DNA from 3 places in the Shewanella sp. ISS20 genome. Region 1 is predicted to be linked to each of the others. Evidence: predicted binding sites of a transcription regulator. Region 1 holds the regulator's gene; each other region holds the start of a gene.
What was found. The regulator sigma-54, encoded in region 1, starts transcription at its own class of promoters, with help from an activator protein. The targets are predictions, from matches to a motif close to GTTGGCACGNNNNTNGNNT.
Positions count from the first base shown of each region.

Region 1 (3,286 bases):
AAGCATTTAATAAGCACTCCTATGGGCTCGCTGATTGCATCAAGGCGACCATGAGGGATAGCAATGCCATTGCCTATGCCTGTGCTACCTTTCTTCTCGCGAGCTAATAGGCTCTCAAAAATTTCTTGGGAAGATAGGTTGGGGTATTGAGCTGCCACTAGATCACTGACAAGCTCAAGCCCCTTTTTCTTACTGCCCGGAGTGGCACAGGTAGTGCACTCTGGTCGCAGGATGGTACTGAGTTCCATCGTTAATGTTTTATTAATTTCTCTTTGTGTTTAATGACTTGACGGTCCAACTTATCTATCAGGGCGTCAATCGCGGCGTACATATCTTGATGTTCGGAGGTAGCGAATATTTCACCACCACTCACTAGTAGCTTGGCTTCAGCAATCTGCTGATTTTTTTCAACATTTAAAACAACATGCACATTATTGATCTGTTCAAAATGACGTTCAAGCTTTGTGAACTTGTTTTCAACATACTCGCGTAACGAATCGGTTACTTCTACGTGGTGCCCTGTCAGATTAATTTGCATAGATGCCTGCCTCCAGTGAGATGGTGGGTTATAAACTTTTACGCTGATTGGACGGTGGGATCAACATAGCTTCTCGATATTTGGCTATGGTGCGCCGTGCAACGTTAATTCCCTGTTCTGCCAAAAGCTGAGCCATTTTACTGTCACTCAGTGGTTTCTTTTGGTTTTCTGCAGCGACTAGCTTCTTGATAAAGGCTCTAATTGCTGTAGAGGAGCATTCTCCGCCGTCATCCGTGCCTACATGGCTAGAGAAAAAGTACTTTAATTCAAAAATTCCCTTAGGGGTATGCATATATTTTTGAGTCGTTACCCGTGAAATCGTCGATTCATGCATTTCAACGGCTTCAGCTATATCATTAAGAACCATAGGTTTCATCGCTTCTTCACCAAACTCAAAGAAACCTTGCTGGAACTCAACTATGCAAGTCGCCACCTTTAGAAGCGTATCATTGCGACTCTCTAAACTTTTAATAAACCATTTGGCTTCTTGCAAGTGGCCGCGAATAAACTGACTATCGGCTTGATTGCGACTGCTGCGAGCCATGGCGGCATAATGCTGGTTCACATTCAGTTTAGGCATATTATCGGGATTGAGCTCTACAACCCAACGACCATTTTTTTTGCTGACCGATACATCAGGGATCACGTACTCATCGCTATTTGGCGTAATTAACGAGCCGGGGCGCGGATTTAAGGTCTGGATCAGTTGCAGCGCATATTTGACATCATCTTCTTTGAGCCGAGTTTTTCGCATTAATAAACGAAAATCTTTGGCGGCTAAGACATCCAAATGTTCATCAATCAGCAGTCTAGCTTCCGCTAAATATGGTGTGTTTTCATTAAAATGCGACAGCTGAATAAGTAAACATTCGCGCAAATCTCGGGCGCCGACACCTATGGGATCAAAATGCTGAATCCGTTTAAGAACCGCTTCCACTTCATCAAGCTCTATATCGTCATCATCACTAATGGCATCCAGAATTTCAGCAGTCGATAAGGTGAGATAACCGCGTTCATCAATCGCTTCAATAATAGTGGTTGCAATGGCGCGATCGGTATCGCTAAACGGAGTCAGATTCTTTTGCCATTCTAAATGCTCATACAAGCCTTCGCAGGTTTCACCTTGAAACGGCATGTCATCATCGCGCAGATTACCAGAGCCTGTGTTACTAGTTGCGGTAAACACTTCATCCCAACTGCTATCAAAAGGCAGCTCTTCTGGCATAGTTTCTTGGGTGAGGGCATCACTAGTATCGACACTTGAGCTATCGCGCTCCATATCGACTTCATAGGAGTCAGCTTCAACGGCATCAGCTTCATAACTCATGTCGCTGCTGTCTGCTGTATTGTTGTCATTGGTTTCTAGTTCTTTGTCCTGACTCTTAACGTGAGTGACATCAAACTCGTTGCCTTCCGTCGCGGCTTGGATGGGATCATATTGCTCTTCATCCAATTCTAATAGCGGATTAGACTCCAGCGCTTGCTGAATTTCCTGCTGGAGTTCCATGGATGATAATTGCAGCAGACGAATGGCCTGCTGCAATTGCGGAGTCATGGTAAGTTGCTGACCCAGTCTAAGCTGGAGTGACGCTTTCATAATTACCGCTATCCCTACTTATGAGAGTTGTGATGGAAAACACTGAATAATAAGCGTATATCACAAAGTAAAAGACGACCTTACTGATCGCCTTGTTAAAGTTAACTATAGCCTGAATTGTTCACCTAAGTACACTGCGCGCACTTGCTGGTTATCTAATATTTCAGCGGGGGTACCTTCTGCAATCAATTCACCATGACTAACAATATAGGCATGCTCACAGACGTCTAAGGTTTCACGGACGTTATGGTCAGTGATTAACACCCCAAGCCCGCGGCTTTTGAGTTGTTCAATGATCTTTTTAATGTCGATCACTGAAATGGGATCAACCCCTGCAAATGGCTCATCGAGCAGAATAAACTTAGGATTGGCGGCTAATGCTCTAGCAATTTCAACCCGACGCCGTTCACCACCCGATAACGACATACCTTGCGAATCGCGAATATGGGTAATATGAAACTCTTCCAGTAAATGCTCTAGCTGCGCTTCACGCTCATCGCTATTGAGCTCTTTACGGGTTTGCAGCACCGCCATAATATTTTGATAGACGGTTAGTTTTCTAAAAATGCTGGCTTCTTGCGGCAAGTAACCTATGCCTTTACGTGCTCGTAAATGCATAGGGTCTTGCGTCAAATCTTCATCATTAATGAAAATATGGCCTTTATCACTTTTTACCAGCCCGACCACCATATAAAAGGTGGTGGTTTTGCCAGCACCGTTAGGGCCTAATAAGCCGACAATTTGGCCGGTTTTGACGGTTAAGCTCACATCTTTAACTACCTGTCGGCTTTTATAACTTTTGGCGAGATGCTCAGCCCTAAGAGTCAAGCTTGTCATTATTGAGATTGCCCCTCGTTATTCTTTGAGTCGACCGACTGGCTAGTTTTTAGTAGTTTAAACTTGCCATCGTCTTTGCTTGGCAAGTCATCTCTAAAGCTTTCTGGTTTGATGATAGTAATGACTCGCTCGTCTTTTTGCTTATCACCTTCAGCCATTAATTGTTGTTTTTCAATGTTATAAACGATTTTTTCGGCACTAACCTTACTGCCTGCTTGCTCAATGGTAGCATTGCCAATTAAGGTCATAATGCGCTTACTCATGTTGTATTGAATTTCATTGGCGCTAGCGGTCGCGCGCAGGTTATTTTCAAG
Region 1 is NZ_JAWRZK010000001.1:3,440,961-3,444,246, forward strand. Features, by position in the region: gene ptsN (PTS IIA-like nitrogen regulatory protein PtsN) at 1-248, opposite strand, end outside; gene hpf (ribosome hibernation promoting factor) at 251-538, opposite strand; gene AC1HDP_RS15615 (RNA polymerase factor sigma-54) at 567-2,135, opposite strand; gene lptB (LPS export ABC transporter ATP-binding protein) at 2,241-2,972, opposite strand; gene lptA (lipopolysaccharide transport periplasmic protein LptA) at 2,972-3,286, opposite strand, start outside.

Region 2 (3,286 bases), 250 kb from region 1:
CTACGTTGTGCACTAATTCTTGCTGCAGACGCTCAAGAATATTACGTGAAGTTACATACTTACCTTCTTTACCAGCAAACGGAGAAGTGTTTACTTGGAAAGTCATGGTCAGAGTAGGCTCATCAACAGACAGTGGCTTCATAGCTTCTACAGCGCCAGCAGCACATATGGTATCAGAAATCTTCAGTTCGCCTAAACCGGTGATAGCTACGATGTCTCCAGCGTTAGCAACTTCAACTTCGTGACGATCCAGACCCATGTAACCTAATACTTGGCCCATTTTACCGTTACGAACTTTACCATCAGCACCAACAATACTTACCTGTTGGTTAGTTTTGATGCTACCACGGTTAATACGGCCGATACCGATAACACCCACGTATGAGTTGTAATCCAGCTGAGAAATCTGCATCTGGAAGGCACCGTCACTGTCTGCATCTGGAGGAGATACACGATCAATGATAGTTTGGAACAGTGGAGTCATGTCATCGCTAGCAACATCCGGATCCAAAGTCGCGAAACCGTTTAATGCAGAAGCATAAACAATTGGGAAGTCCAACTGCTCATCGGTAGCGCCTAAGTTATCGAACAGGTCGAATACTTGATCGATAACCCAATCAGGACGAGCGCCTGGACGGTCAATCTTGTTGATAACAACGATTGGCTTCAGACCTTGAGCAAAAGCTTTCTGAGTCACGAAGCGAGTTTGTGGCATAGGACCATCAACCGCATCAACCAGCAATAATACTGAATCAACCATCGACATAACACGCTCTACTTCACCACCGAAATCGGCGTGACCAGGAGTGTCAACGATGTTAATACGGTAATCATTCCATTTGATGGCAGTGTTCTTTGCCAGAATCGTGATCCCACGTTCCTTTTCCAGATCGTTGGAGTCCATTACTCGCTCTGTTGCTTCGCCACGAGTCGCCAGAGTACCTGACTGACCCAGCAGCTTATCAACCAAGGTCGTTTTACCATGGTCAACGTGCGCAATGATTGCGATGTTACGTAATTTTTCTAGCACAGATAAAACCTCTTACCATCAAAAACATTAAGGGCATTTGCCACCGCTAAACAGTATAGTGGTTGCAATAAAAAGTGGTACATTCTACTCTACGGGAGCCTTGCCGCACAGGATTATTTTTTGGCCACTCATGGAAACCTTCGCCAGCTCGCTCATCTGCTCCCAAATGCACCCTAATGGTGAAGTTATCTGCTCCTGCCCCAAAATATATCATCGTGCGCACCATATTGGTGCAAACCGAGTCAACCTTGCTCAACAATAACCGCCAAACACAATATAAACAATAACTTAGATAATTGGCACGACTTTCGCTTTATATTGGCTAACCCTGTCGAAAGCCATTTAGGCAGACAATAATAAATTGATTAGTGAGTGCTTTACCCTACCGGAGGCTTAAACAATGTCGTATGAAGCAGTTTTACAACAATTAGCAGAACACGAAGTAAAATTTGTTGATTTACGTTTTACCGATACCAAAGGTAAAGAACAGCACGTGACTATTCCTACCCATCAAGTAGATGCCGACTTTTTTGAAGACGGAAAAATGTTTGATGGTTCATCGATTGCAGGTTGGAAAGGCATCAATGAATCTGACATGGTGTTAATGCCAGATCCAGACACTTTCTTGTTAGATCCGTTCACCGAAGAAACTACTGCACTGATCCGCTGTGACATTTTAGAGCCAGGCACAATGCAAGGTTACAACCGTGACCCACGCTCTATCGCTAAGAAAGCGGAAGAGTATCTGCGCGCTACCGGCATTGCTGATACCGTATTAGTCGGTCCAGAGCCAGAATTTTTCCTGTTTGACGATGTCCGTTTTGGTACTGACATGTCAGGCTGTTTCGTAAAAATTGATGCCAAAGAAGCGGCATGGAACTCAGGCACTAGCTATGAAGGCGGCAACACTGGCCATCGCCCTATGGTCAAAGGCGGTTACTTCCCAGTAGCACCTGTGGACTCATCACAAGACTTACGTAGCGCTATGTGTTTAGTGCTGGAAGAAATGGGTCAAGTGGTTGAAGCGCATCACCATGAAGTGGCGACTGCAGGTCAAAACGAAATTGCGACTCGCTTTAATACCCTAACTAAAAAAGCCGACGAAATTCAAATTCTTAAGTATGTGGTTCATAACATGGCTCACGCCTATGGTAAGACCGCAACTTTCATGCCTAAGCCAATCGTAGGCGATAACGGTAGCGGCATGCACGTGCACCAGTCACTGTCTAAAGATGGCGTTAACTTATTTGCTGGCGACAAGTACGCAGGGTTAAGTGAATTAGCTCTGTTCTACATTGGCGGTATTATTAAGCATGCTCGCGCCATCAATGCTTTCACTAACCCAAGCACTAACTCTTATAAGCGCTTAGTACCGCATTTTGAAGCGCCTGTGATGTTGGCATACTCTGCCCGTAACCGCAGCGCCTCAATCCGTATTCCAGTAGTACCAAGCCCTAAGGGTCGTCGCATTGAAGCGCGCTTCCCAGATCCACATGCCAACCCATACTTAGGCTTTGCGGCCCTGTTGATGGCAGGACTTGATGGTATTCAAAACAAGATCCATCCAGGCGAAGCTATGGATAAAGACTTGTATGACTTACCACCAGAAGAAGCAGCAGAAATCCCGCAGGTGGCACGTTCACTGGAAGATGCATTAGCGCACTTAGATGCAGACCGTGAGTTCTTAACTCGTGGCGGCGTATTTAGCAATGACTTCATTGATTCGTACATTACCCTGAAAACTGCTGAAGCTGAGCGCGTTGCTCGCACCACGCACCCACTTGAGTTCGAAATGTATTACAGCTTGTAATTAGTTGAATTAAGACAAAAAAGCCCTGCGGTGCAGGGCTTTTTTTATCTCACAGAGGTAACACTTAAAAAATCTTAATTACTCAATATTGGCATTTTATCTAAAGCGATTGAGTCGCCATAAAACTCAATATTCTTATTGAAATCAGTTACCACTAAGCTGATAGTCTTACCTTGCTGATTAAGCGTCACTTCAACACTCGCGCTACTATCAATATTTAGCAATTGCCGCTGCATATCATCACGACTAAACACCCGCACACCGTTTATCGTTAATAACACATCACCGCGAGCAACCCCGTCAGTAGACACCAATTCAGGGCTGGCATGACTAACAAGCATTACATTAGGTAACTGCGCGCCGTGAAGCCCATGGATGTATTCAGCCTCTGTTAATTCATCTCGGGCTTGCTGCCATAAAGCGCGCCTTGCATCAGCTAGCTGACC
Region 2 is NZ_JAWRZK010000001.1:3,188,821-3,192,106, reverse strand. Features, by position in the region: gene typA (translational GTPase TypA) at 1-1,030, opposite strand, end outside; gene glnA (glutamate--ammonia ligase) at 1,431-2,840, shown strand; gene AC1HDP_RS14495 (hypothetical protein) at 2,915-3,286, opposite strand, start outside.
Region 2: a site for sigma-54 is predicted at 1,326-1,344, ahead of glnA (glutamate--ammonia ligase). Genes of this name have one in related genera too.

Region 3 (3,286 bases), 2.2 Mb from region 1:
AAAACAAAATACCCCACCATCATTGAGCGATGCATGCACTTTTTGAATACAGGCTAATAGTCGCTCGGTATTGCCGCTGTAATGAATGGAATATAGAAAACAGGTGATCAAATCTTGTGAGTGCTCAACGGTAAAGTTTGTCATGTCTTGCACACTGAACTGCGCTTCGGGGCAACGCGCCATGGCCAAGTCAATCATAGGCTGATTAATGTCTAAGCCACTGGATTGATATCCAAAATCAATAAAATGACGGATATGCGGCCCGGTGCCACACGCCAAATCTAAGTGCTGTTTACCTTGATTACCAAATAATTGATGCAAGCGGACAATGCTATTACTTTGCGCGTGATAATTGATATCACAACACATTAAATCGTAATAACCGGATAAATCTGTATAAAGCGCATTGGTGGACATCATGACGAAATAGAGTGCTCAAGCCTCACTAGGGGCGCGCATCATATATCAGTTTACCTAGAACTAAAAATAGATTCGCAAGACCAAGAATAAAGCCTAAGGGCCTCGCCGCATTAAGGCCGGCGGATATGGCTAATACGGGTTATCGCCCTCTAACGGCCTTTTCTCACCATGGTGTTGATCCGCTGACTAACGCTTTTTGCCAGAACACTAATGATCGTGCTGCGGCGCGCCGTCACAGATTTGATAATAATCGCCCTTCTCGGCCACAAAAATATGCTTACCGATAGTGATATGGGTTTTATCTTCGATAGCCCCCAAAGCCACGCCTATCCACTGATGTTTTTGAGTGTCTAGTGGGTCAAAAAACAAACTTGAGCCACAATGGCGGCAAAAGCCGCGCCGCACCTTAACTGACGATTGAAACCATTGCAGATGCTCAAGGCCGGTAATAGTCAAGGCACTGCGCGCCACTTCAGTGCTCGCCAATACATGACCCGTCCATTGCCGACATTGACGACAATGGCAAATATCGGCAGCCCCTAATTCGCCCTCAATACTAAAATGCACTTGTCCACATAAACACCGACCTTGATACATATTGCCTCACTTATTGGTTAACCTTGGTGTCCCGCCCTGCCTGCTATGACTATCACTACTCGCTAGGCAAGCCTTACGCGTCAGCATAATGGAATGAGTGAAGTGACTTACCATTTGCTGAGTGACCACAGATATTAAAGCTTAGCGGTTGTCACCTGGCTATAGGCCGTATTACCCCAACCAATAAGGCTGCCATTATTAAACACTAACGGCGTGCATTCATCTAAGGTAGTTTTACCATCATCATGGCGCCTTTGGGTTCGATAAAATAACACTTCCACTTGCGCCGCACCGTCAGGATAGGCTTCACTAAAATCAGGTGAGCCTAACATTTGTTTCACCACATCAAGTTTCATTCCCACGCCTAAATTAGCCACATGCTGCCGATTCAACTTTTCTTGTTTTTGCCAACCTGTGTCTTCATCACTACCGACGTTGATGACACAAGCACTTAAACTCACACTCAAGAGAGCAACTAAGACTAGTGGTGATTTTTGATGATTCATTATTGATATCCTTGAATAAATGGTTAATCGCAATAAAGAGAACATCAAATAGCAAATCTAATGCCAAAACTTAAATTACTGATTTTATATGGAATTGTTAAGTAAGCCCCCAATTGCCAGCCTTTAGATATTCACTACTTGGTGCTTTTAGTTACTTTGTGGTGAATAGCACAAAACCGCATTATCCGCGCAGTTCATTTTTAAAATCAGCAATAAATTCAATTAATCGTGCTTATATTTATGATGACAATAACCTTGACCTTCATCCTTAAGCCTCGGGATTATCGCTTGCTATCTCTCTGTAAACTGCTAGCATAATACTGTATATAAAAACAGTTTCTCTATTATGAAAATCATTCCTATCTTTGCTCGCGCTGGCATTACTGGCTTTGAAAGCCCAGCCGAAGAATACCGCCAACTAGGGCTTAAGCTCGATGAGTTACTCATTCAACATCCAAGTGCCACCTTTTTAGGCGTAGCCGCAGGTCACTCGATGGAAGGTTTTGGCATTTTCGACCGGGATATTTTAATTGTCGATCGCCACGTTAATGCCCAACACGGCGACATCATTGTTGCCAATTTTAACGGTGAATTTGTGTGTAAACAGCTAGATAAACAGCGGCGCATGTTGTTATCAGCGAATCTCGAATGTCAGCCCATGGAAATTCATCAGCACGATCAGTTTTCCATTGAAGGCGTGGTCACCCGTTCTATTCGTTGCCATCGGCCCTGCAAGCTATGTACGGACTAATTGATGCCAATGCGTTTTATTGCAGCGCTGAGCAAGTTTTTAATCCCGCATGGCGCAATAAGCCCATCATAGTGCTATCAAATAATGATGGTTGTGTGGTCGCGGCCAATCGCGCGGCGCTGAATGTGGGCATTAAAAAATTTGTGCCCTACTTTGAAGTGCGGGAATTGTGCCAAAAACAAGGTGTGATTGCCCTATCGTCCAACTACGAACTCTATAGCGATTTATCGAGCAAAATGATGCAAGTCATAGGCCGTTTCGCCCCTGAGCAATTCGTATACTCTATTGATGAATCCTTTGTATCTTTTAAGCGCAGTTACCCCGCCATTCCTTGCTTAACGACTCACGCCCAGCAAATTAGACGCACTGTCTGGAAGGAATGCCGCCTGCCCGTGTGCGTGGGTATAGCCCCAACGCTGACCTTAGCTAAAGTTGCCAATCATGCCGCGAAAAAACTTGAAGGCTATCACGGGGTATGCGTGCTTGATAATGACCACCAACGACGGCAGATATTAACACAAATGGCGGCAGCCGATGTTTGGGGCATTGGTCGTCGTATCAGCAAACGCTTGGCATTAATGAATATCCACACAGCCTATCAACTGGCCAATATGCCCGCAGGTCTCGCCAAAAAGCAATTCAGCGTTGAAATCGAACGCACTGTGCGTGAGCTCAACGGCGAGGAGTGCAAACAATTTGCGACTGCCAGAGCCGATAAGCAGCAAATTTTTTCAACGCGTAGTATGGGTAAGCGCATCACAGCACTTGAGCCATTAAGGCAAGCCTTATGTAAACACACAGCCATAGCGGCTGCCAAAGCTAGGCGTCAAGGTTCGCTATGTAAGGTCATGACTATTTTTGCGGCGAACTCTCCTTTTGATGATAAGCCCGTGAGTCTACACAGTACGATTCGCTTTACCTGTCCAACTCACTGCAGTGTCGAAATGACCCAAGCCGTGTTTAAAGCCGCCATTGAGCTTTTTCAGCCAGGCGTGCGTTATTACAAAATTGG
Region 3 is NZ_JAWRZK010000001.1:1,277,663-1,280,948, forward strand. Features, by position in the region: gene AC1HDP_RS05835 (class I SAM-dependent DNA methyltransferase) at 1-417, opposite strand, end outside; gene AC1HDP_RS05840 (GFA family protein) at 628-1,017, opposite strand; gene AC1HDP_RS05845 (DUF3192 domain-containing protein) at 1,152-1,523, opposite strand; gene AC1HDP_RS05850 (LexA family protein) at 1,870-2,274, shown strand; gene AC1HDP_RS05855 (Y-family DNA polymerase) at 2,262-3,286, shown strand, end outside.
Region 3: a site for sigma-54 is predicted at 1,573-1,591, ahead of AC1HDP_RS05845 (DUF3192 domain-containing protein). Genes of this name have one in related genera too.